Regions from separate parts of the Sphingobacterium sp. WOUb80 genome, predicted to be linked through region 2. Evidence: riboswitches for the same ligand, from Rfam matches in the RefSeq annotation. Region 2 holds a riboswitch; each other region holds the start of a gene.
The links. A riboswitch is a leader RNA that binds a small molecule or an ion and turns the genes downstream of it on or off. The one in region 2 is predicted to bind S-adenosylmethionine.
Positions count from the first base shown of each region.

Region 1: linked by a shared signal. The riboswitch ahead of AB1Z56_RS18865 (methylenetetrahydrofolate reductase) and the one ahead of AB1Z56_RS14895 (5-oxoprolinase) in region 2 are both predicted to bind S-adenosylmethionine.
Region 3: linked by a shared signal. The riboswitch ahead of metE (5-methyltetrahydropteroyltriglutamate--homocysteine S-methyltransferase) and the one ahead of AB1Z56_RS14895 (5-oxoprolinase) in region 2 are both predicted to bind S-adenosylmethionine.

Region 1 is NZ_CP165617.1:4,536,985-4,544,481, forward strand. It holds gene AB1Z56_RS18850 (glutamine--tRNA ligase/YqeY domain fusion protein) at 1-94, shown strand, start outside; gene AB1Z56_RS18855 (OmpW/AlkL family protein) at 389-1,054, shown strand; gene AB1Z56_RS18860 (glycosyltransferase family 117 protein) at 1,201-4,230, opposite strand; gene AB1Z56_RS18865 (methylenetetrahydrofolate reductase) at 4,462-5,418, opposite strand; SAM riboswitch class I at 5,489-5,591, opposite strand; gene AB1Z56_RS18870 (hypothetical protein) at 5,809-6,660, opposite strand; gene rimM (ribosome maturation factor RimM) at 6,765-7,289, opposite strand; gene AB1Z56_RS18880 (30S ribosomal protein S16) at 7,408-7,497, opposite strand, start outside.
Region 2 is NZ_CP165617.1:3,545,896-3,553,392, forward strand. It holds gene AB1Z56_RS14875 (hypothetical protein) at 1-825, opposite strand, end outside; gene AB1Z56_RS14880 (HlyD family secretion protein) at 825-1,886, opposite strand; gene AB1Z56_RS14885 (TolC family protein) at 1,886-3,205, opposite strand; gene AB1Z56_RS14890 (DUF3050 domain-containing protein) at 3,428-4,198, opposite strand; SAM-I-IV-variant riboswitch at 4,409-4,502, shown strand; gene AB1Z56_RS14895 (5-oxoprolinase) at 4,569-4,832, shown strand; gene AB1Z56_RS14900 (RagB/SusD family nutrient uptake outer membrane protein) at 4,930-6,447, opposite strand; gene AB1Z56_RS14905 (SusC/RagA family TonB-linked outer membrane protein) at 6,453-7,497, opposite strand, start outside.
Region 3 is NZ_CP165617.1:5,627,751-5,635,247, reverse strand. It holds gene pyk (pyruvate kinase) at 1-1,009, shown strand, start outside; gene AB1Z56_RS23240 (hypothetical protein) at 1,054-1,383, opposite strand; gene AB1Z56_RS23235 (sensor histidine kinase) at 1,828-3,660, shown strand; gene AB1Z56_RS23230 (response regulator transcription factor) at 3,772-4,461, shown strand; SAM riboswitch class I at 4,649-4,752, shown strand; gene metE (5-methyltetrahydropteroyltriglutamate--homocysteine S-methyltransferase) at 4,831-7,143, shown strand; gene AB1Z56_RS23220 (hypothetical protein) at 7,243-7,497, opposite strand, start outside.

The DNA.
Region 1 (7,497 bases), 990 kb from region 2:
CTTAGATACACATTCAACTCCAACTCATTTAGTCTTTAACCGTACGGTTACATTAAAAGATTCTTGGGGTAAGGAAGTGAAGAAAAACGCGTAAAACCGTAACTTATAAAATAGAACAGGTCGGATTGATTCCGACCTGTTCTATTTTACAGCCATTCCTATCCATTCAATATTCTTTGGCATGCAGGATTTCTATCCCCATTAATCTTGCTAAACTAAACTCCAGCCCCCTTCTTCCCATACTTTCCTTTTTTTAAACAGTAATTTATAAAGATACGCCATCTGCAATAAGCAAAGCATTGTATCATTCATTTTTCAACCTGATTATCGTCACTTTTTTGCTGTGGTTTTAGCAATAGTTTTACAGCAAACAAATACCATTAACGATATGAAGAAGTTACTTTTAATTGCACTAACCCTCACCTTGGGCGCATTAAGTTTACAGGCACAAACAATCCCTAATCAACGCTGGCAAATGAGACTGAGAGGTGTGACAGTCATGCCAAACGAATCGGCCAATATCAACACAATAGGCGGAGACGTCGACATCAATACGAAATTTATCCCTGAACTGGACTTCACCTATTTCTTCACAAAAAACATTGCTGCGGAATTGATCCTTGGGACTACAAAACATAAAGTTAATACAACAGGTTCAAATCTGACTGCCATTGGTGGCAGTTCATCCAGCAATGTCGATCTTGGCAGCGTATGGCTCCTTCCTCCCACACTGACTGCACAATACCATTTCTTTCCCGACGGTGCCATTAAACCTTATGTAGGTGCGGGAATAAATTACACCATATTCTATAACGTCAATGCGGGACAAACGGTTAAGAATGTAAAATATGATAATGCTTTCGGTTTTGCGACTCAGCTGGGAATTGATTTTAAGCTATCCGAAAAATATTTCGTGAATTTGGATGCGAAGTATATTCTTTTAAAAACCGATGTCAATGTTGATGCATCAAATCTTGCACCTAACTTATCCATACCGGCAAAAGTAGACATCAACCCCTTCCTGCTCGGCTTTGGAGTCGGCATGAAATTCTAATCATTTGGCTCATTCCCTATCCTATATGTATCGAGGCCTCTTCCAATATTTTAGAAGAGGCCTCATCTGGTTTTTTTACCTCAAATATAGCGGTCAATTTGCCGTTTAGGCAGACCGGGTAAATTTGGTTCAGTTTATCATCAAAATTATTCTATTCCGTACCAATTTTGATATTGCTGTCTCAAGCGCTCAACTCGTGCCAATCGCTTGGTATCTTTTGCTTCCAACAAGATAGCCTTATACCGGTCTACAGAGTCCAAACCGGTCTGAATATCATTCCACTCGAAGCTCAGGTTTTTCTTATCCGACACCAACTGATGTAGATACTCCATATTTTCAGCAACATAGTCAAGGTTTCGGTCCATCATCCTGTTGGCTAGCTGAGGTTGCCCCGAGCGATACAGACTGTCAATAATATCTGCATAATTGATGGCATCCGACATCGCATATACACGATCAGGTAATTGATCATATGCTTTTTTTGCTACTTCTCCAGCTTGTTTGACCTGACCATTGACCAAGAGCATTCGGGCAGCTTTTCCAAATATATCACGGGCATACATGCTTGCAAAGCGAAACGAATCTGTATCCAAGTATCTTGCATTTTTAACATTACCCCAATTGTACGTATGCATAATATTGTTATATAACGCTTCTATGTTAACTAGCCCTCCCTGCTCACTTCGTTTTCCTATCGACTGATCTGTAGCAGTAATAGGCATTAACCGGGATGTAAAGCCCTCATTGACCAGGTATTTATCCAAACCCAATTTTATGTCACTTGGTAGCATATTCGAAAAATATATTGGTCTGTCCCAATGATTATTTTCAAGCACCGACAACAAGGTTAAATCCGCCCTGGTCAGATGATCATTCGGAATTTCCCATTCCATTGCAGAAACAATAGCTCCTTGAAAAGAAGCCGGGACCGCATTTTTCTTAACCACCTCCTCTTTATCAATGCGCAATTGGACTTTCTTGGAAGGGAAATAGTTTTCCATATCACCAGAATTCAACTGAACCTTATAATCCGGGTCATCCGATGTAACAAACTGTAATAATTGCTGTATATCTACGGCATTGTCAAGTTGTCTATCCACAAAAGGAATATAATCACGGACGCCTTTTTTTGTCTTTTCAGCTGGAATCGTCACAGGGAGACCTGCCGCTTGATAGGTTGGTTGCTTAGCCTGTTGCATATACCAATCGCCAGTGAGATAGCTTAAAACGACAACCCGGACATCCGGGCGTACTCCCTCCACTTCTTGCAAATACCAAACAGGAAATGTATCATGATCTCCATAGGTAAATAGGATCGCATTTGGAGCACAGGATTCTAAATAATTACGTGCCATATCCCTTGCCAACGATTTCTCAGAACGATTATGATCATCCCAATTTTGATAAGCCAAAATAATAGGACCTCCCAATAAAGCGAAAGAAATACCCGTCGCTAATGCGTACCGTGTTTGTACAAAACGGTTGAAAAACCGAACAAATGCAATTACCCCCAGCCCGATCCAGATCGCAAAAGCATAGAAAGACCCTACGTAAGCATAATCTCGTTCCCGAGGTTGCATCGGAGTTTGGTTGAGATAAACAACGATCGCTATTCCCGTAAACACAAACAGCAAGGTCAAGACCAAGGTATAAGGTTTATTGTTTTTATACAACCAGATCGCACCGGCGATCCCCAAAAGCAGCGGAAGAAAGAAATAGGTATTCCGGCTCGGATCATGCTCCTGCGATTGGGAGAGTTTATCTTGCCCCCCTAAACGCCAATTATCTAATGGTCTGATCCCCGACAACCAGTTGCCGTCACTATAGGTCCCATATCCTTGCCTGTCATTCTGTCTACCAACAAAATTCCATAAGAAATAGCGGGTATACATATCGCCTAGTTGAAAATTAAAAAAGAACTTAAAATTATCAGAGAATTGTGGCTGTTGCCCCTCCTTTAAATTAAGATAACTTCTATAATAAGCCTGATGGGCCCCATCTTGACTATATATGCGTGGAAAGAAAGTTTCCTTATCAAACTTATACTTATCAACCTGACTAAAAGGAATATATCCGGATTCATCTTTACGATAACCCGTTTTACTTTCGACACCAACGGCTTGTGAATCATAATAGGGTCCTTTGAGTAAAGGCTCTCGAATATATTGCTCCCGGCTCAAATAACCTAAAAAAGAAAATACATTGTCTGGCGCATTATTGTTAAGGGATGGGTTGGCTTTTCCCCGGATCATGACCATGGTGTAAGAGCTGTATCCAAATAAAACAAAACAAAAAACCAACAAAGCGGTATTGAGTGTATATTTCTGCTTTTTATTGGAATAATATAGACCATAAATTATCAATCCCCCTAATAATAGGCAAGAGAAGAAAATTCCGCTACCAAATCCCATTCCTAGTGAGTTTACAAATAAGAGATCCACTTTAGCCGCTAAACCGACTAACCATTGAATAATTCCCCACAAAACTGCGCCCAAGATCAGTACGCCTACGAGGAAAGCTTTTATTGTCCCTTTCGCACTAACCCGGTTTGCCCTTCTGAAATAGACAACCATTGCGATAGCCGGGATTGCTAAAAGATTTAATAGATGCACTCCAATCGAAAGCCCCATAACAAAAGCAATAAAAACCAGCCAACGATCACTACCTTCTTCATCTGCGCGGACTTCCCACTTTAAAATTGCCCAAAATACGACTGCCGTACATAGGGAAGACATTGCATAAACTTCAGATTCTACTGCCGAATACCAAAATGAATCGCTGAAACTAAATGCCATTGCACCGACAATTCCTGCGCCGAAGATCTGCAGACAGGTTGATAAAGAAGCCTGTTTGTTTTTATTAAGTATCTTTTTGGCAATCGCCGTTATTGTCCAAAATAAAAAGGTCACGGTAAGTCCGCTGCAAACTGCAGAACCTATATTCATCCAATAGGCGATCTGCCCCTTATTCCCTAAAGCGAGATTAGAAAATATATTCTGAATAAGAAGAAACAATGGTGCTCCGGGTTGATGTGCCACCTCCAATTTATAGGCACAGGCGATAAATTCACCACAATCCCACCAGCTTACGGTCCTTTCTACCGTAGCGATATACACACATGTAGCTATAATTCCGCAAGCAAAACCGAGTAGAGAATTTAATCTGTTATACGTCATAAGGTCAATTGGTCTATTGTTAAAATCCTTTTTAGCACTTTAAGTTAAAAAGTTATCTTGACTCCAATAGGTTAATTAACACTATTTAACACAAATAACTGACAATAAACATGCTACTCAGGTTATATAAGTCGGTTTATAAAAAATCCGTAAAAGTCAGATCAGATGGCAGTTTCCATAGGGGTATACGAACAAGAAAGGGAGCCTATATGCTCCCTTTCCGTTTACCATTTATGCTATCTTTTCAACAATCTTCTTTGTTGGACCAGGATTACTCATCGTATAGAAATGTAATACCGGAGCGCCAAATTTAATCAGCTCTTGACATTGCTGTACCAGCCACTCCTCGCCGACTTGTCTGACGTCGGCATTCGTTTTACATGCCGCGACAGCGTCACTTAGTTCCTCCGGAATATCTAAATGGAAGATCCGAGGCAAAGTCACCAATTGCTTTTTCGTTGTCAATGGTTTTAGTCCAGGAATAATAGGCACATGAATTCCATTGTCTCTACATTTTGTAACAAATTCCTTGTATTTTTCGACATTAAAGAACATCTGAGTCACAATAAATTCCGCTCCCATATCGACTTTTTGTTTTAGATATTTAAAGTCCGTGTTGAAATTTGGTGATTCAAAATGCTTTTCGGGATACCCCGCTACGCCGATGCAAAAATCAGTCTTCTCTGATGTGATAATATCTTCATGCAGATACTTCCCTTTATTCATATCAGTTACCTGTTCCAATAGATCCGTTGCAAAAGCATGTCCGCCATCGGTTGGGATAAAATCGGCATCTCCTTTACGCGCATCCCCCCGCAATACCAAAACGTTATCTATACCCAAAAAATTCAAATCGATCAGTGCATTTTCGGTTTCCTCTTTCGTAAAACCACCACATATCAAATGAGGAACGGCATCCACTTTATATTTATTCATGATGGCAGCACATATCGCCACTGTCCCCGGACGTTTACGATAAGATACGCGCTCCAGTAATCCACTCGCATGCTCCTTGTAGATATAATCTTCTCGATGGTAGGTTACGTCGATAAAAGGGGGCTTAAACTCCATCAGTTCATCCATGGTTTTAAAAATACTTTGGATACCCTGTCCCTTCGCCGGTGGCAATAGCTCAAAAGAAAACAATGTCTTTCCTTTGGCATTCTGGATATGATCGATAATCTTCATTAAAAAACTGTTTTTAGTTTGGTTGGCTTACATCGAAACGCACAAGTCGAGGAATCGTTTATCTACATGTAACTTATCTTTCCCACATGGAGCAGGGTAGAATTTAGCACCTTGAACAATACAGGTTGCTAAGGCTTCACTGGGTCTAGTCCCTCGGCCTTTCTCTATAAGCGTTGCTAATATCGTTTTAAAAAATCAAAAGACAAAAATATTTTTTCGAAAAGGCAAAAATAGCGACAAAAAGACTGCAATAAATACGGCTTCAGATTTATTCCCAGGCAACAACAGGAATTTACACGCCACCAAAAACCGACGATTTTAAAAAAATAGGTGAAAGTAGCGATTGAGGTTCATGGACTAAGAAGATATTGACTGAATCATAACAGTTGACTAAAGATTAGTCGCCAGGGAATTCCGTAGATTTTTGAGATAAAATGTGATCAATAAGAGCCCTGTAACATGATACTCCTCTTTCGACCCATATTTAAAACCATCAAATAAATATTGATAAGCGAGCAATGCATTCTGTTCGTTGTAAAACAATTCTTTCCATGATGCAGGAACGTCTGCCCACTGCTTTAGCACAATACCATTCTCAGCATAGATAATTGGCGATTCAACACCATCCATTCGATAATCGTGATGTGTACCGGAACTTGATATATGCTGAAAATAAGCGATAGAATAATCTACAAAATTCAAAGCTCTGGCTTTTATCTCCTTTTCATTTTCTGATTTTACAGGCGCGTTCCGCCAGAGATTCACTTGGCTATCAAATTTACTGGGCGTCTCCCGAACAAGGGTTTTATCTAACGCAAAATTGATATAAAGTCTTTCGGTAGTGGGGACACGTGCTGAGTTAAACTGTGAAAAATCACCTCTCAGCTGAACAAAACCATCTTTTACCTTAATAATATCCAATGCGACGCTGCCTTTTTTCTCATCAGTCAATTCTAATCGATCTCCATTGAATCTATACTTGCCGAAAAGTAAGATATCATCAATCGCCAGGACAAACTCGTCTTTATCATGAAGTGAGAGAAAGGATCGGTATATAGTAGGATCATTACCATAGGTATCTGCCTCCACATTTTGGGGAGATTCGCTTTTTAATTTACGATACTCTTCATTTGAATAACCAAATATCATTTGGTAATTGCCTTCAGGAAACTCCTTTTTCTTTCCAAAGAAAGCACAAGAAGACAACGAAAATGTGAATAGCAGCAGTAATAACGGTTTCAAAATCAATTAATAATTATGGCCAATAATAATACACGAACCAAGATAAGAAATTACTGCAATAGTTATAGTATATCGTTATTCATTTGAATAAGCTCGGGGATAGCTTATTCTTTATAGAGATCCACTAAACCCTCTGGCAATTCGACTTCAATGATCTGCTCTTCACCATCGATTCCTAAGATTAAATCGTCCGATAAAGGGAACATCAGCTCTTTGCCATCCATATCGACTGTTGCGACAAATTGTTGCGGAAATTCCTGAACATCTGTTATTTCACCCAGTTCACCATGGCTTTCATCGATCACTAAAAAACCGATTAAATCAGTATACCTAAAATCATCTGGATCGCGCTCAGGCATTTTATCATTGGATAGATATAATTTTTTACGAACGAGTACCTGAGCCTTATCGATATGATCTACATCCTCAAATGTCACATAAGCTGTACTATTTTTTTGAAATTTAATCGTATCAACAAAATAGGGAACAAGCTTTTTGTTGACTTCTACGAAGACAACATCCATATCCAGACTCTCGTATTCCTCGAATTCAAAAAACAATTGTACCTCTCCTTTAAGACCTCTTGTTTTACTGACATAACCGATGTAAAAGCTTTGATCAATAGTCATATTTTCGTATTTAGCAATTAGATGTGAGACATGATTTGGCAAACCATTTGCCTATTGGCTGTTTCAAAAAAAGCCGGCTCAAGATTGAGTCGGCTTTCTCGAATACTTTATGAAAGAATTAACCTTCAGTTTCTTCTGATGCAGGAGCTTCAGTCTCTTCAGCAGCAGTTTCTTCCGCTACAGGAGCATTTTTAGCAGCTACAGCAGC
Region 2 (7,497 bases):
GCCCAAGAGAAAGTTCCTGTTTTTAAAAATCGCCAAATGAACATACACACGCCTGAGCACCATTTGCCGAACAATAAAAAGAATAAGCAACGCTAGACCTGCCCCTAATATAATCAGCATATGCTGATCGTTAAACCAATAAACTTCTTGTCCATACACCATTAAATAGCCAAAACTGACAATCACAAGACTATAGAAAATGCAGCTTGCCCAGTCTAAAGAAAACAAAGGATAAGGGCGTATATGCCGTATAGAGCGCATCGACAGCATAATCAACAATAAACCCGGTACAAATGATAATGCGGCGTATAGATAGAGCTGATCAAAATTGAATGAATCGATAAATTCAGCCGTGACGAACGTATTAAATGGGGAGCTGCAGAGTAACATGCCAAAAAAGACAGCATAACTTACTTCCTTCGCCCGATCGCTTTTCAACCGTGAGAATATCATGGAGATCGATAAGTTTACGGCAGAAGCAAACAACATCCCTTGGAAAAAGCGCAGGCCATATACCCAGCTGATATCGGTGATACTGTACATCAAAAAGCAATTCAATAGCTGCAGAAGATTAAAAATAATGTAGTACTGCTTGATGGGAAAGTATAAAAAAAAGCGTCGTTCTAAAACGTAGAATCCAACAAAACCAGCATAAAACAAAATGATCAGAAACTGGACATCACTGGGTTGGGCACCGTAGAATCCAGCGGTGACATTTGTATTTGCACCTGGCAGGAAAAATAAGACCATACTCGGCATCAAACTGCTAAACAGGATAAGCTTGATCAACCACTCCGGCACCCATTCTTTAAAAATTCCTTTCACTATTGCTGCTTTTTTGATACCGACACATTCACATTCATTCCCGAAAGAAGCTGTTGCGCTCCCTTTTGTCTATCTAGCTCAATGCGCACAGGTACGCGTTGTACAATCTTCACAAAGTTGCCCGTTGCATTATCTGGCGGCAAAAGGGAGAATGCAGAACCTGTAGCCGGGGAGATGGAAATAATTTTTCCATAAAATTTTTGATCCGGATACGCATCAGCAACCACCTCAACCCTATTGCCAAGGTGCAAATAGCGCAACTGCGTTTCCTTAAAATTAGCCGTTACCCAGGTTGGGGTTTCTCTATTGACGATAAAGCCCAAAACTTCGCCAGCACTTATCATTTGACCTTTTTCAATCGTGCGTTTGCCAATCTGTCCATCGTAAGGTGCGCGAATAACGGTATAGCCAACATCAAGCCGCTTGCGGCCGACAGCTGCCGTCAAACGAACACGTTCGGCATCAACCACACCTTTTTTTATATCCACATCATGCACACGCTCCTGTGAAGCCTGTAATTTATGCTTTAACGAAGCCAGCTCACTCTTATACACATCCAACGTCGCTTTTACATCCTCCAGTTGCTGTGCCGTTGCAGACTTTTCCTGAAACAAATAATTATATCGATCATATTCCAACTGTTGCTTGGTTACCCGAGCCTCCCCGGCAGCAATTGATGTCCGTAAAGATTCATGTTCCGCCTGGAGAATTTCCTTTTGACTGTGAAGAACATTGATCTCTGCAGCTTCCTTATTGACGGATGCTGCTACCTGATCAGCCTCATATTTATACTCCTTATTATCTATAAGCAACAGGGTATCACCCCGTTTAACCAATTGATGATCGTGATAATGCACAGAAACCACATATCCTCCTACCCGAGAAACAATGGGATTGATATATTGCGTTACCTGTGCATCATTTGTGTAGGTATACCGCAGTCGCATCCATAATGCTTGAGCGCCCCATAACAACAAGGCCAACAAGACAATTCCGGCCAACCAGTTGGTGATTCGAGTGAGTTGTGCCTCCACAACTGTTCTACGTGATTTAGGTTTCATTAGATAGTACCCTTCAAAAATTCGATAAAATAATAATGTTTCTGTATCGCAATATGTGCGGTTTCAAGATCAAAAAGTGTTTTTAGGTATTGCATATCAGCATCCAATAGATCCGTAATCAAAGCCGATGATTTAAAATACCTGTTTTTTATAATCCGTGCATTTTCCTGCGCCAACGCCTTATTGTTTTGACAGACGTCCTGCTGCTTAATAGCCAATTGATAATCCAACAGGGCCTGTAACAGCTGATTTTCCAGAATCTCCTCCTCATGATGGTGTTTTACCTCTTGTCGATCCAATGCGATCAGTGCTCCGCGCACCACGTTTTTATTGAGATAAATTGCCGAGATTGGTATGTTTAATTTGAGTCCTGTGATACTCAGATTATACCAACTGGGGTTATAGGGATACAAGAAGACCTGTGGATTGGCAAAGGTGAATGTACTGGTCAACCCCAACTCAGGAAGATAATTTGATCGCGCCTGTTTGACCGACAATTTCTTCAAAACAACTTCCTGTTCGGATTTTAGAAGGGAAAAAGCATGGCTTCGCGCTTCGGCAACAAGCGCTTCATAGCTGGGGCCTTCCACTTGAAACTGCTCGGGCAGAGGCACAATCTCCGCTGTAATACCGCCAATAAGCTGCAGCTTCTGATTTGCAGCCTGAATATCATGGCAAATCTGCACAAGCAATAGCTCCCGTTTCGACAGTTCCAACGAAATACGCAAGACGTCACTGTGCAATACCACGCCCGCCTTATACAGATGCTCAATCTCCTTGAGCTGTACCCGTTGATCAGCAATATCCTGCTCGATTAAAGATCGGTTACTATATGACAGTTCCAAATCCAGAAAAAGATTGCAAACCTCCAATTTCGTCTGCGCTGCGGCGTTCTTCCAATCGATTCTGGCCAGCTCATTTTCCAATTTTTTGGACTCAATTTTCATCAGGTCCCGATGCCCATTGTAAAGGTTCAGATAAAAATCCAGGCCGCTATCGTACAAGTAATGAATGATATCATGCTGAGCGGGTTTATTTAAAAGCCCCTGGTCATACACAGGCATATTACTTGCATAACTAGCAGAAGCTCTGGCGGAAATCTTGGGCAGCAATTCCATGCGTTGCTGCTGTACTGCCACCTCACTTTCTTTGAGCTGCAAATAAGACTGCTCGATATATTTACTGTTCTGTAGCGCTTTGTCGATCATGTCTTTCAGGGACATACGCAAAGAGTCGAGGGCGAAGGTGTCCGAAATAGTGAATACCAACAACCCCATGGTTAGTATTCCTTTTGCCCAATAGGGAGGAAAAAAGTTCACGTGTGCTCTATTATTTTTTTGCGTTGCAAACTTAGACACTTATTGGAACTTGGATTTCTTCACAAACGCCAATATGTTATGGAAAAAAGACATTTTTTCATCAATTCAAGCAAAAAGACCAATATCTGCCAATAAGCCATTACAATATCCTTTTTTACAGCACATAAAAAAGGCCTTTCAAATCACAATTTGAAAGGCCTTTCTCGATGGTATAATAATAGATTATCCGTATAAGGAATCCTCTATTGCATTCCACAGCTGGATTCTTTTTTGTAGCGCAATTTTACTGATCTCTTTCATTTCCGTCCATTTAACCTCATCGTCCTTCGCAAGATCTGTGATCATCTGCATCGCCAACGGTCCATGCTCGTCGCCGTCAAGATCAATATGGCGTTGAAAATAATAAATAAAGCTATCCAGATTGGCTGTAGGAAAGTTTGTTTTAATTTCTTCCAAAATAGAGGTAAACATTCCCGGGATAAGATCTTCGCGTCCAAATGTAAATGCTGCAGCAATTTTATGCACCTCGCCCTCAGCAATCACTTCGAATGTAAAATTCAAAAAGTCTTTGATCCGCTTGTCCAATGTGGTCGTTGCAATGACATCGAATATGTTGTTCGATTTTTTGGCGTGAGCAATAAATTTGTTGACCAGATGAAGGTCGGCACCCATGGCATCCATGGCGTCCAGATACATCTCAAAGTGGCTCAAACGGCGGCCATCAATGTATTCATCCGACTCCTCTGCCAATACAATTTCGTTGATTAGATAGCGCGTTGATGGATGCTCACTCGCAAACCAAGGTAAAGTCGTACAGGTCAATTTAATCTGTAAAGCTTTTAGTAAAGACATAAAATCCCATACAGCGTACACATGCCCTTCTGTAAAAGAACGTAGATTCTTGATCGTTTTGATCTTACGATATAAAGGGTGTTGCAATAATACCTCGCGTTCGGCAGCAATGTATTCGTTAATTTCCGCAATTCTATTCATGGCGCAAAAGTATTGTCTTATCTCTGTTTTTAAAAGTATTTTCGGTGAGATTACAGTAACATGATAAAATTTTCGACCAGCTATCCGCTTCATAACCAAATCACAGCCAACAATGCGCCTCGCTTTTGACCTCCCTATTCCTGTTGTCAGCGCTCATTTACCCTTAAAAACAAAAATAATTTTTATTATAAAAAATAATCTACTATATTTGTAGAGTATTCAGAATTGCATGATGCAATACCAACCGAGTGCAGGCACCGCGGTGGTAAATTAATACGGGTTTCGACCAAAATAAACGTCGCTGAACGATTATTTTCCCAACAAGATCTGGATACAGTTTATGGTTTAATCCTTTAAATTTTTAAATTGTATGGCTACTACAACAAATCTTTACCACCACTTACTGGAAAAATTCAGTTATTACTCAATAGATGAACTGATCCAGCTCAACAACGACACCATCTTAGGACAAGGCTGGGGTTCAGCCAAGGCAACCTTTAGAACAGCTTTGATCAGTACGTTCTCCAAAAGAGGACTGGATCTTTCCAATATCATTTCCAAGGAAGACGGTTTTACCTCGGTGAAGCATGTCCCTGTACGCTTGGAACAGAATGTCTTGATCCCTTTGCAGTAATCTTTATCGGCAAAAAAAGCGCGCATCGAAAGGACTTCGTGCGCGCTGCTGTGGTTGGTTTAGGAAATTGCCGATTTAAAAGAAGGCAATAATCTTATTATTTATAGTTTGGATTCTGAATTAACACACCTGCGCTCTTCTCAATTTCTGTTTGTGGTAAAGGCCAGCGGTAAAATTTGTCTTCAAAATGATAGGGCACTTTACTGTCTTTGACCGCATTGAGTACTTCGCCTGCGATATGCCAACGAATCAGGTCGTAATGCCGTAGTCCTTCGAAAGCAAGTTCAACCCTTCTTTCGTGGCGGATACGGTCGCGCATTTTTTCCTTGGTATAACCGACAGGGAATCCGGGCATCTGAACGCGGCTCCTCAGGGTATTCATGGCATCGTAAACCGATTGATCTGGCCCGGCGATTTCATTTTGTGCTTCGGCATACATCAATAACACCTCCCCAAACCGCAGTACAACAGCATCCTGTTGGCTCAATGTTGAAAAGCCAAAAGGTAAGTTGGCCGGATCCAAAAATTTCAGCACCCCATAACCTGTAGGCCGCGGATTGGACGGTGTATGGATCTTACCGCCGCCAAAGTCGGGATGATCCACAAAAATTGTTTTGCTCAAGCGCGGATCCCTATCTTTGAAGGGATTGGCTCGATCAGTCAAGGGTGATTCACCATAAGGCAAACCATCTTTGCATTCATAGGTATCCACGAGGTTTTGTAAAGGTGAAGCAGCGATCCAATCGCCTAGGTACATGTCCCAAGGGGCTGTATTATTCGGTGCCAGAAAATTGACCGAAAAGATAATCTCGGTATTGTTCTTCTGTGTTGCATCACGAAAGACATTTTCAAAAGCCGTACTCAGGGTATACTCTTTCATGACATCGGTGCATAAGTCTTTTACCTCTTTCAAAATTGCTAAATCGGGCACCCCTTTATCACCGTAAGCCGCAAACAATAAAACCCGTGCTTTCAAGGCTTTTGCCGAACTTGCGGTCGCATGCCCCCCATTATTGAAATAAGGTTTAGCCGCTAAGTTAGCGATCCCAAAATCCAGATCAGCGCGAATCTGTTTTAGGATATTCTCCGCACTTTCCTTTGGCTGACGCTGATTCTCCAGACTGAGGGAAGTCAGCACAAGCGGCACCTCACCATAAATACTGTACAATTGGAAATAAACAAAAGCACGGATAAAGCGGGCTTCGGCTTCCATATTTTTCTTCTCCCCATCATTCATATCGGAGCCGTTATAGCCCTGAAGCTTCTCGATCAGGCGATTGGCACGTCCTATTCCCACATAGGCATCGTTATAAATTCCGGTTTCATAGCCCCCTGTGGTCGGATTTAAATTCCCACCTACGATTTCATTGACGCTACCTGAGTTGAACTGATTGTAGCCATTGTCGGTCAGACAGTCCCGGAAAGGCATCCCATAGGAGAAAGTCTCACTCTGCAACGAGGCATATACACCGGCCAATGCATTATCAAAATCCGATTTTTTGCTAAAATAGTTGTCCGAAGCGATCTGATCCAAAGGATTGAGGTCCAAGGCACTGTTACAGGAACCCAAAAATAGTCCGGATAGCATCAACGCTGTTATAAATTTCTTTTTCATAGCACTTAGAAGTTAACTTGTACACCAAATGAATAAATCTTGTTTTGTGGATACTGCACCAGATCACCATTTCCATAGCGTTCAGGGTCCAAGCCTTTAAATTTGGTCGCAGTAAGGAGGTTATCACCCGAAAAATAAACCCGTAGGCGGTCAATTTTATATTTTTTCAACAGTCCTTCAGGTAAAGTGTATCCGAACACAAGATTTTTCAACCTGAAGTATGAAGCGTCCTGTATAAAATAGCTGGAAGCACGGCTGAATTTCTCCGGAGCACTCCAACCCCAATAAATACGGGGCATCGTTGTCGAGGGGTTTTCAGGTGTCCAACGGTCTAACCAATCTTTTGTCGGCGGGCTACCCTGTACAAATGGGGTTACGCCCCAGCCCGAAACATAGGATTTGACGCCATATACGCCTTGCAATAGAGCCGAAAAGTCAAAGCCCTTAAAACTTGCACTTAGATTAAAACTATAGTTCAGCTTTGGATCTACACCAGAAATAATTGTTCTGTCGTTCGCATCTATTTTTCCGTCCCCATTGACATCACGATACTTAAGATCTCCTGCCAGTGTATTATCATTAAACTGCTTAGGCGACCCCGCTACTTCGGCATCGGATTGAAATATGCCGATGACTTCGTAGGTATAAAAGCTGTCCATCGCATAGCCATTTTTTTTGATCGTATAGCCGCCGATTTCAGGCTCACCAAATTTGACCAGCTTGTTTTTGAAACGATCGAGGTTTGCACCTAGCTGATAACGTAAACCTTCCAATGCTCCGGTAGTAATCTGATTACGATAAGTAATTCCCAACTCAACACCTTTATTCTCGACAGTTCCATCATTTACATAAGGAGCTCCCAAACCAACGATTGCAGTAATCTGTGACTGTCTTAGAATATCGGTCGTTCTCTTTTTATACCAGTCAAAAGTGATATCTAAATTTTTAAACAGACTCAAGTCCAATCCCACATCGGTCATCGTCGTTGTTTCCCATTTAATAATCGGGTTGTTTAATCCCTGTTGAGCAACACCTGAATTTAGCGTACTA
Region 3 (7,497 bases), 2.1 Mb from region 2:
TCATAAAGATACAGTTACCTGTGAAGTTGTACACGGCGGTGTCCTTACTTCACGTAAAGGCGTTAATTTACCAAACACCAAAGTATCTATCCCTTCACTGACAGAGGAAGATTTAGACAACTTAAATTTTGCCTTGGATCATGGGGCAGACTGGATCGCTATGTCTTTCGTCCGTTCGGCAGAAGATATTTTTCAATGTAAAAAAATCATTGAGGCAAAAGGAAGCCATGCACGTGTAATCGCAAAAGTTGAAAAACCAGAAGCGATTGAGAATATTGATGCAATTATCGAAGCTACAGATGCTGTTATGGTTGCTCGTGGAGACTTGGGTGTTGAGCTTCCAATGGAAGAGGTACCAGGACTTCAAAAGATCATCGTACAGAAATGTAGAGATCTTTCAAAACCTGTGATTATTGCAACACAGATGCTGGAAAGTATGATCACTACACCACGTCCTACACGTGCTGAAGTAAATGACGTAGCCAACTCCGTATTGGATGGAGCGGATGCTGTGATGTTAAGTGGCGAGACTTCTGTCGGTGAATTCCCAGAAATCGTTATCGAAACAATGAGCAAAATCATTATCCACGTGGAACAAACTTCTTATCCTTATTATAATGAGAAAGTTAGTGAAATCCACGATGGAACGCTTATTCCGGATGCCATTTGTGCTTCTTCGGTTTACCTTGCTCAAAAAACAAATGCCTCAGCAATTGCCGTATTGACCTCATCTGGCGCAACAGCATTTGAAATTACTAGCTATAGACCAAATGTAGATATCTTAGTTTTCACAGGAACACAAACACTTTTGAAACAACTAAGCCTGCTTTGGGGTGTAAAAACCTTTATCTATGACAAGTTCGAAAGCACGGATGGATCTATCCATGATGTCAACAAGTTTATCGTAAAAAACAACTATGTTAAACCAGGCTCGATCATCATCAATACAGCTTCAACACCATTGATCGAAAAAGGCAAAACAAATACAATCCGCGTTTCTCAGTTATAGAAAATAAAGATCAAAACAAAAAAAATAGCGTTCTAAATAGAACGCTATTTTTTTTGCCTGTTTGGATATAAGGAGTCTATTTTTAATTTAAAGTCCTTCACTTTTAGCGAATCATCCAGTCGCCTTAACGGAAAACTTTCTGCTTTCCCATCCCCTTTCGGCATTTTTTCAGTTCCTGGCATTGGAGCTAGACCATCCACGCGATTTAACTTCTTAATGGGCATATGATACTTTTCATCTGAAGAATCCAATTTAAAGACAGGCATTTTTGATTCTTTTTCCTCCATTAAAGGAATCTGCGGCTTCATCTTCACTTGTCCTAAAACAATCGTTCCGATGGAAGACAATACCAATAATAATACGTAACTTTTCATCTATATATAGTTATTTAAGAGTATCTGCGCTTCTATGAGTAAACGTGAACACTTGGCTTATTCATTCCTGATTATCTTAAATCGAATTCATGCATATAGTTCACACCTATTCATGAATTCACTAGCTTATTTTCATCCATCAGTCAGACACCACTTCATAGATTAAAATTCGACAAGCATAGCCAAATTCATGACATAACTCATCTCTATTCACTAATTTACAAACAACAACACCTATATTTAAACAGATTCCTGTTAAACATTGTTAAAACGGCTTCAAAACACATCAGCATCTTTATATTTGTAACAATTTAAGAAAATGAGCTATCGCACCTTCATGACTACTAAATATGGCATAAGGAATAAATACGCAAATGGTAAACAAACTGAGAGTTATAAACTTTGTGATACAATCAAAATACATTTATTTAATACCCTATTCTAATGAAGAAAAATAGCATTGTATTAATCATTGGACTGATGTCACTAGCCCTTATCGGTGTATTGGCCATGCAATTCTATTTTCTGAGAGATTCTTATCGTCAAAAATCTCAATTATTTGATGAGTCTGTCAATGCTGCCATTACAGCTGTTGCCGGAAAGCTTGAACGACGGGAAGTTGTTGACTTTGCTAAAGTCCAACAGGAGCGTAATATTCAAAAATCCAAGCAGGAACAAGCAAAACAACGCCTGTTGGCCGAACAACTCGAAATTCAGTATAGAATTGAAGAGCTGAAGAACAAACAACATACTGTTTTCTCCACCTTCAAGGAGCAAGAAGACCAATTACGTGCATTGTATCCAAATGTAATTGAAATCAAAAATTCATTTTACGAAACATACATCAAAAGACCGGAGTACCAGAAATTTATCAAATTTTCTGTTTCAAATGAGCTGACCGACGATAATTTGGTACAGGCTTTTATTATGTTAAATGCTTCAAAGGTCGATGATCAGATCAACGGAAAAGACGATAGCACGCGGTTTGTTATCCCCCTAATGGACCCACTGGTCAATCAACAAACAAAATTCAGAGTAGCCACATTACCTCCAAGAGAGAACGCAAAGCTTACAAAAACCATCTCCGATTTAGAAAAAAGATTGGATATGCTCAATAGGAAGAATTCTTGGAGCGGTTTCAATGTATACGATTCGGTGGCCATGCTGGGCGGTAAAAAAGCAGATTACATTGAAGATGTCGCAATTGGAATGGAATTGGCTAAACGCCCGTTAAAGGATCGGTTGAACGTCATTATCGTCCAAGAACTGATCAAGGATGAGTTGGCTCAACGCGATATTAAGGCACCGTTTAATATCGAAATATGGAGTACAAACAATATATTACTCAATAATATCCTAAACGAAGCAACCTTAAATAACCCGACGAATACAACAAAGTACTCTACCGCACTTTTTAAAGGCGATATAGGGGCTGCACCGGGAAAATTAACAATTTACTTCCCAAATAAAAAGGCCATAATCGCAGATAATATGGGCTATCTACTGTTACCTATGCTGGCATTGCTTTTCTTATTGGTAGGTTGTTTTGCCTATACCCTGATTATCATCTTCAGGCAAAAGAAAGTTTCGGAGATGAAAACAGACTTCATCAACAACATGACGCACGAATTTAAAACACCGGTTGCAACCATCATGATTGCCAGTGAATCGCTGAAAGATCCTGATATCAATGCAGACCATATGCGCGTTCAAAAATTGGCCAATATTATCTATGATGAAAATGTTAGGCTTGGGAATCATATTGAACGTGTACTCGACTTGGCAAGATTAGAAAAAGAAACCCTAAAACTCGACCAGGTAGAGGTGCACATCAATGATCTCCTTTCTGCTGTAACAGACAGCATGCAGCTGCGTATGCAGAATATTGCTGGGAAATTCAGTATAGACCTTGCAGCTACCAAGGATATTGTCATCGGTGATGAACTGCATTTTTCGAATGTATTCTACAATCTACTGGACAATGCGATCAAGTACAGTAAAGGGGATTTACATGTTAATATTAATTCAAAAAATGTAGGCGATACCATTGTCGTTACTATTGCCGACAACGGCATCGGTATGAGTCGCGATCACCTGCAAAAGATTTTCGATCAATTTTACCGTATTCCGACTGGAAATGTTCATAACGTCAAAGGATTTGGTCTTGGCTTAAGTTATGTACAGGATATTCTGAGAAGGCTGAACGGGAAAATTACAGTTAAAAGTGAAAAAGATAAGGGCACGACCTTTGAAGTAATTTTGCCTATTAAAAAATAAAACGTTCCTTTTTTGTATATTTCCTTTATATAAGAACCTCAAAGGTCAGGGAAATCCGGCCCTACGGCTTATCAAGGTCAAGGAACATAAGTGAAAATTAATATATTCATTATGCAAAAGATATTATTAGCAGAAGATGATCCTAATTTAGGGGATCTTTTAAAAGACTATCTCGAATTAAAGGGAAAATTTGACGTCACATTGTGCACCGATGGCGATGAAGCAATTTCTCAATTCAAAAAAAATAATTACGACCTCTGCATTTTTGACGTCATGATGCCAAAAAAGGACGGCTTTACAGTTGGGCGTGAGATCAGAAAAACAAACAATACAGTTCCCATAATCTTTGCCACTGCAAAAGGCATGATGGAAGATAAAACTGAAGCCTTTGAATTGGGAGGTGATGATTATATCACCAAGCCTTTTCGAGTTGAGGAACTATTGCTCCGCATCAATGCATTGCTGAAACGTAGTGTTCGGGATAAGGAGGAGGAAGTGGTTGCTGATAAATTTGAAATAGGTGATTATTTCTTTGATTATACAAGTCAGCAGATCTCCTACAAGGGACAGATGCAAAAACTATCGACGAAAGAAGCCGAACTACTTCGCCTACTTTGTTTAAAGAAAAATGATGTTCTGACTCGAGAAGAAGCCCTATTAAAAATATGGCATGATGACAACTACTTTACAGGTAGAAGTATGGATGTATTTCTCAGTAAACTTCGTAAATACCTAAAAGAAGACAGTAAAGTTGAAATTGTCAACGTGCACGGAAAAGGTTACAAACTTTTGGTGAGCTAAAAAAAGGGGGAATGAGAAATACAGTCATTCCCCTTTTTTATGCTACACAGCGTATTGGTGCATGACATACACAAATTCATGGATGAAAATAAAAGAACAAAACAATTTCATTCTTAGTAGAATATAAAAAATAGACGCACTTTTATAAAAAATTTGCATTTCAGAAAGAAATGTTTTAACTTAGCATCGCTTATAGAGAAAGGCAGAGGGAATAGACCCGATGAAGCCTTAGCAACCTGTCCCTTGACAAGGTGCTAAATTCTACCCTAATTGATATGGGAATGATAAGCCGAAGTCACCGAATTCTAGTGTGTCCTTCTCTCTCTAGCAAGAAATATAGTTGAAAAAGAAATATTAAAAACATTCATTATGTTATTGACTAACAATTTAGGTTACCCTCGTGTGGGCGCGTTCCGCGAATTGAAAAAAGCCAATGAGGCCTATTGGGCTAAAAAATCTTCTGTTGAGGAATTATTGGACACAGCAAAAAAAATTCGTGAAGGCAATTGGAAAACACAAAAAGATGCTGGAATCGATTTGATTCCTTCCAATGATTTCTCTTTTTACGATCAAGTATTGGATTTAACCCTTACTGTTGGTGCAATTCCTGCTCGTTACCATTCTTTATTGAATAAAGTAGACAACAATTACAGCTTAGATCTATATTTTGCCATGGCGCGCGGTTTCCAACAAGAAGGAATTGACGTAACTGCAATGGAAATGACCAAGTGGTTGGACACAAACTACCACTACATGGTGCCAGAATTCACAAAGGATCAAGAATTCAAATTGACTTCTGAAAAATTCTTAAATGAATATAACGAAGCTAAATCATTAGGCATCGATACGAAACCAGTTTTACTAGGTCCTATCACATACCTTTTGATCGGTAAAGAAAAAGAAGCTGGATTCGACCGTATCGATTTATTGGATAAACTTATTCCAGTATATGAGCAAATATTAGCTAAACTAGCTGAAGCTGGTGCGCAATATGTTCAGATTGACGAGCCTTTCTTAGCATTAGATTTAGATGCTAAAGTAAAAGCTTTATATCAACCGACTTTCGAAAAATTAGCTGCAGCAGCAAAAAACATCAAATTAATCGCAACTACTTACTTCGAAGCTTTAAAAGATAACGAAGATATCGCAGTTAACCTACCTATCCATGCTTTACATTTGGATCTGGTACGCGGTGAAAACCAATTGGATACAGTCTTAGCTAAAGTTCCTGCTTCATTGACATTATCTTTGGGTATTGTTGAAGGCCGTAACATCTGGAAAAATGATTACGAAAAATCATTGGTTAAAATCAAACAAGCTGTTGATGCCTTAGGAAAAGACCGTGTATGGGTAGCTCCTTCTTCATCTTTGTTGCACGTTCCTTTTGACCTAGACAATGAACACAATGAGCAATCGTTACCAGCTGAAGTAAAAAACTGGTTAGCATTTGCTAAACAAAAATTAGCAGAGGTAAAAGACTTAGCTGTACTAGCGGAAGGTGAAGTTGATGCTGAAACAGCAAAACGCTTCGAAGCTAACAAAGCTGCTGCTGAAAGCCGTCGTACGTCTCCATTGATCCACAAACCAGAGGTTAAAACACGTACAAGCAATATCACTGATGACGATGCAAAACGTACTTCAGCATTTGCTGACCGTAAAGCAGCGCAACAAGCGAAATTCAACTTACCAGCGTTCCCGACCACAACTATTGGTTCATTCCCACAAACGAAAGATGTTCGTAAATGGAGAGCAGACCTTAAAAAAGGTGCTATCACGCAGGCAGAATACGATAAAGCAATCGCAGAAGAAACAGAAAACACCATCCGTCTTCAAGAGCAATTGGATATCGACGTATTAGTACACGGCGAATTCGAGCGTAACGACATGGTTGAATACTTCGGTGAACAATTAGCCGGATACGCTTTCACTCAAAACGGTTGGGTACAATCTTACGGTTCACGTTGTGTAAAACCTCCGATTATCTATGGTGACGTATACCGTCCTGAAGATATGACTGTACGTTGGTCTTCATATGCACAATCATTGACAAACCGTCCGGTTAAAGGTATGTTGACTGGCCCTGTAACAATTTTACAATGGTCTTTCGTACGTAACGATCAACCGCGTTCAACAACGACTTACCAAATTGCATTGGCAATCTTGGATGAAGTACAAGCCTTGGAAAAAGCAGGTATCAAAATCATCCAAATTGATGAGCCAGCTATCCGTGAAGGATTACCTTTGCGTAAAGCTGATCAAAAAGATTACTTGAACTGGGCAGTACGTGCTTTCCGTGTTTCTTCATCAAACGTAGAAGATGATACACAAATCCACACGCACATGTGTTACTCAGAATTCAATAATGTAATCGAAGATATCGCCGCAATGGATGCTGACGTTATCACGATTGAGACTTCACGTTCTCAAATGAAATTATTGAATGCTTTCGCTGGTGATTTCAAATATCCAAATGATATTGGCCCCGGTGTTTATGACATTCACTCACCACGCGTACCAAGCAAAGATGAGATGGTCGATCTATTACGCAAAGCAAAAGCAGTAGTTCCAGCAGAACAACTTTGGGTTAACCCTGACTGTGGCTTGAAAACTCGTGCTTGGCCAGAAACCAAAGCGGCTTTAGAGTCGATGGTTGAGGCTGCTAAAATCTTAAGAGCAGAATAATTCTTAAACTATATTGATAAAGCCCTAGCTGAAATTTCAGCTAGGGCTTCTTTATTGACACTCGTTCAAAACAAAAACTGTTATCCGGATAGTGTGAGGCTATTTTCGGCTGTTCTTCCTTTCTTTCTTATTCTCTTTTTCACTCCCATTCTTAATTTCCTGTTTCCCTTTAATCCGATCTTCAATCGACTTCAGGCTTGACGAAAAATCGAGATCAACATTTTCAAGTTTTGCCTTTTTTAACGCCTTCAAAGCCTTTTTGTATTTTCTCAACTTTTCGAATAGAAGTGCCTTCTTTATCCAGATACCTGTCAAGGGCATGGCCGGAAGTGTCAACGCAAATTTGATCGTCTT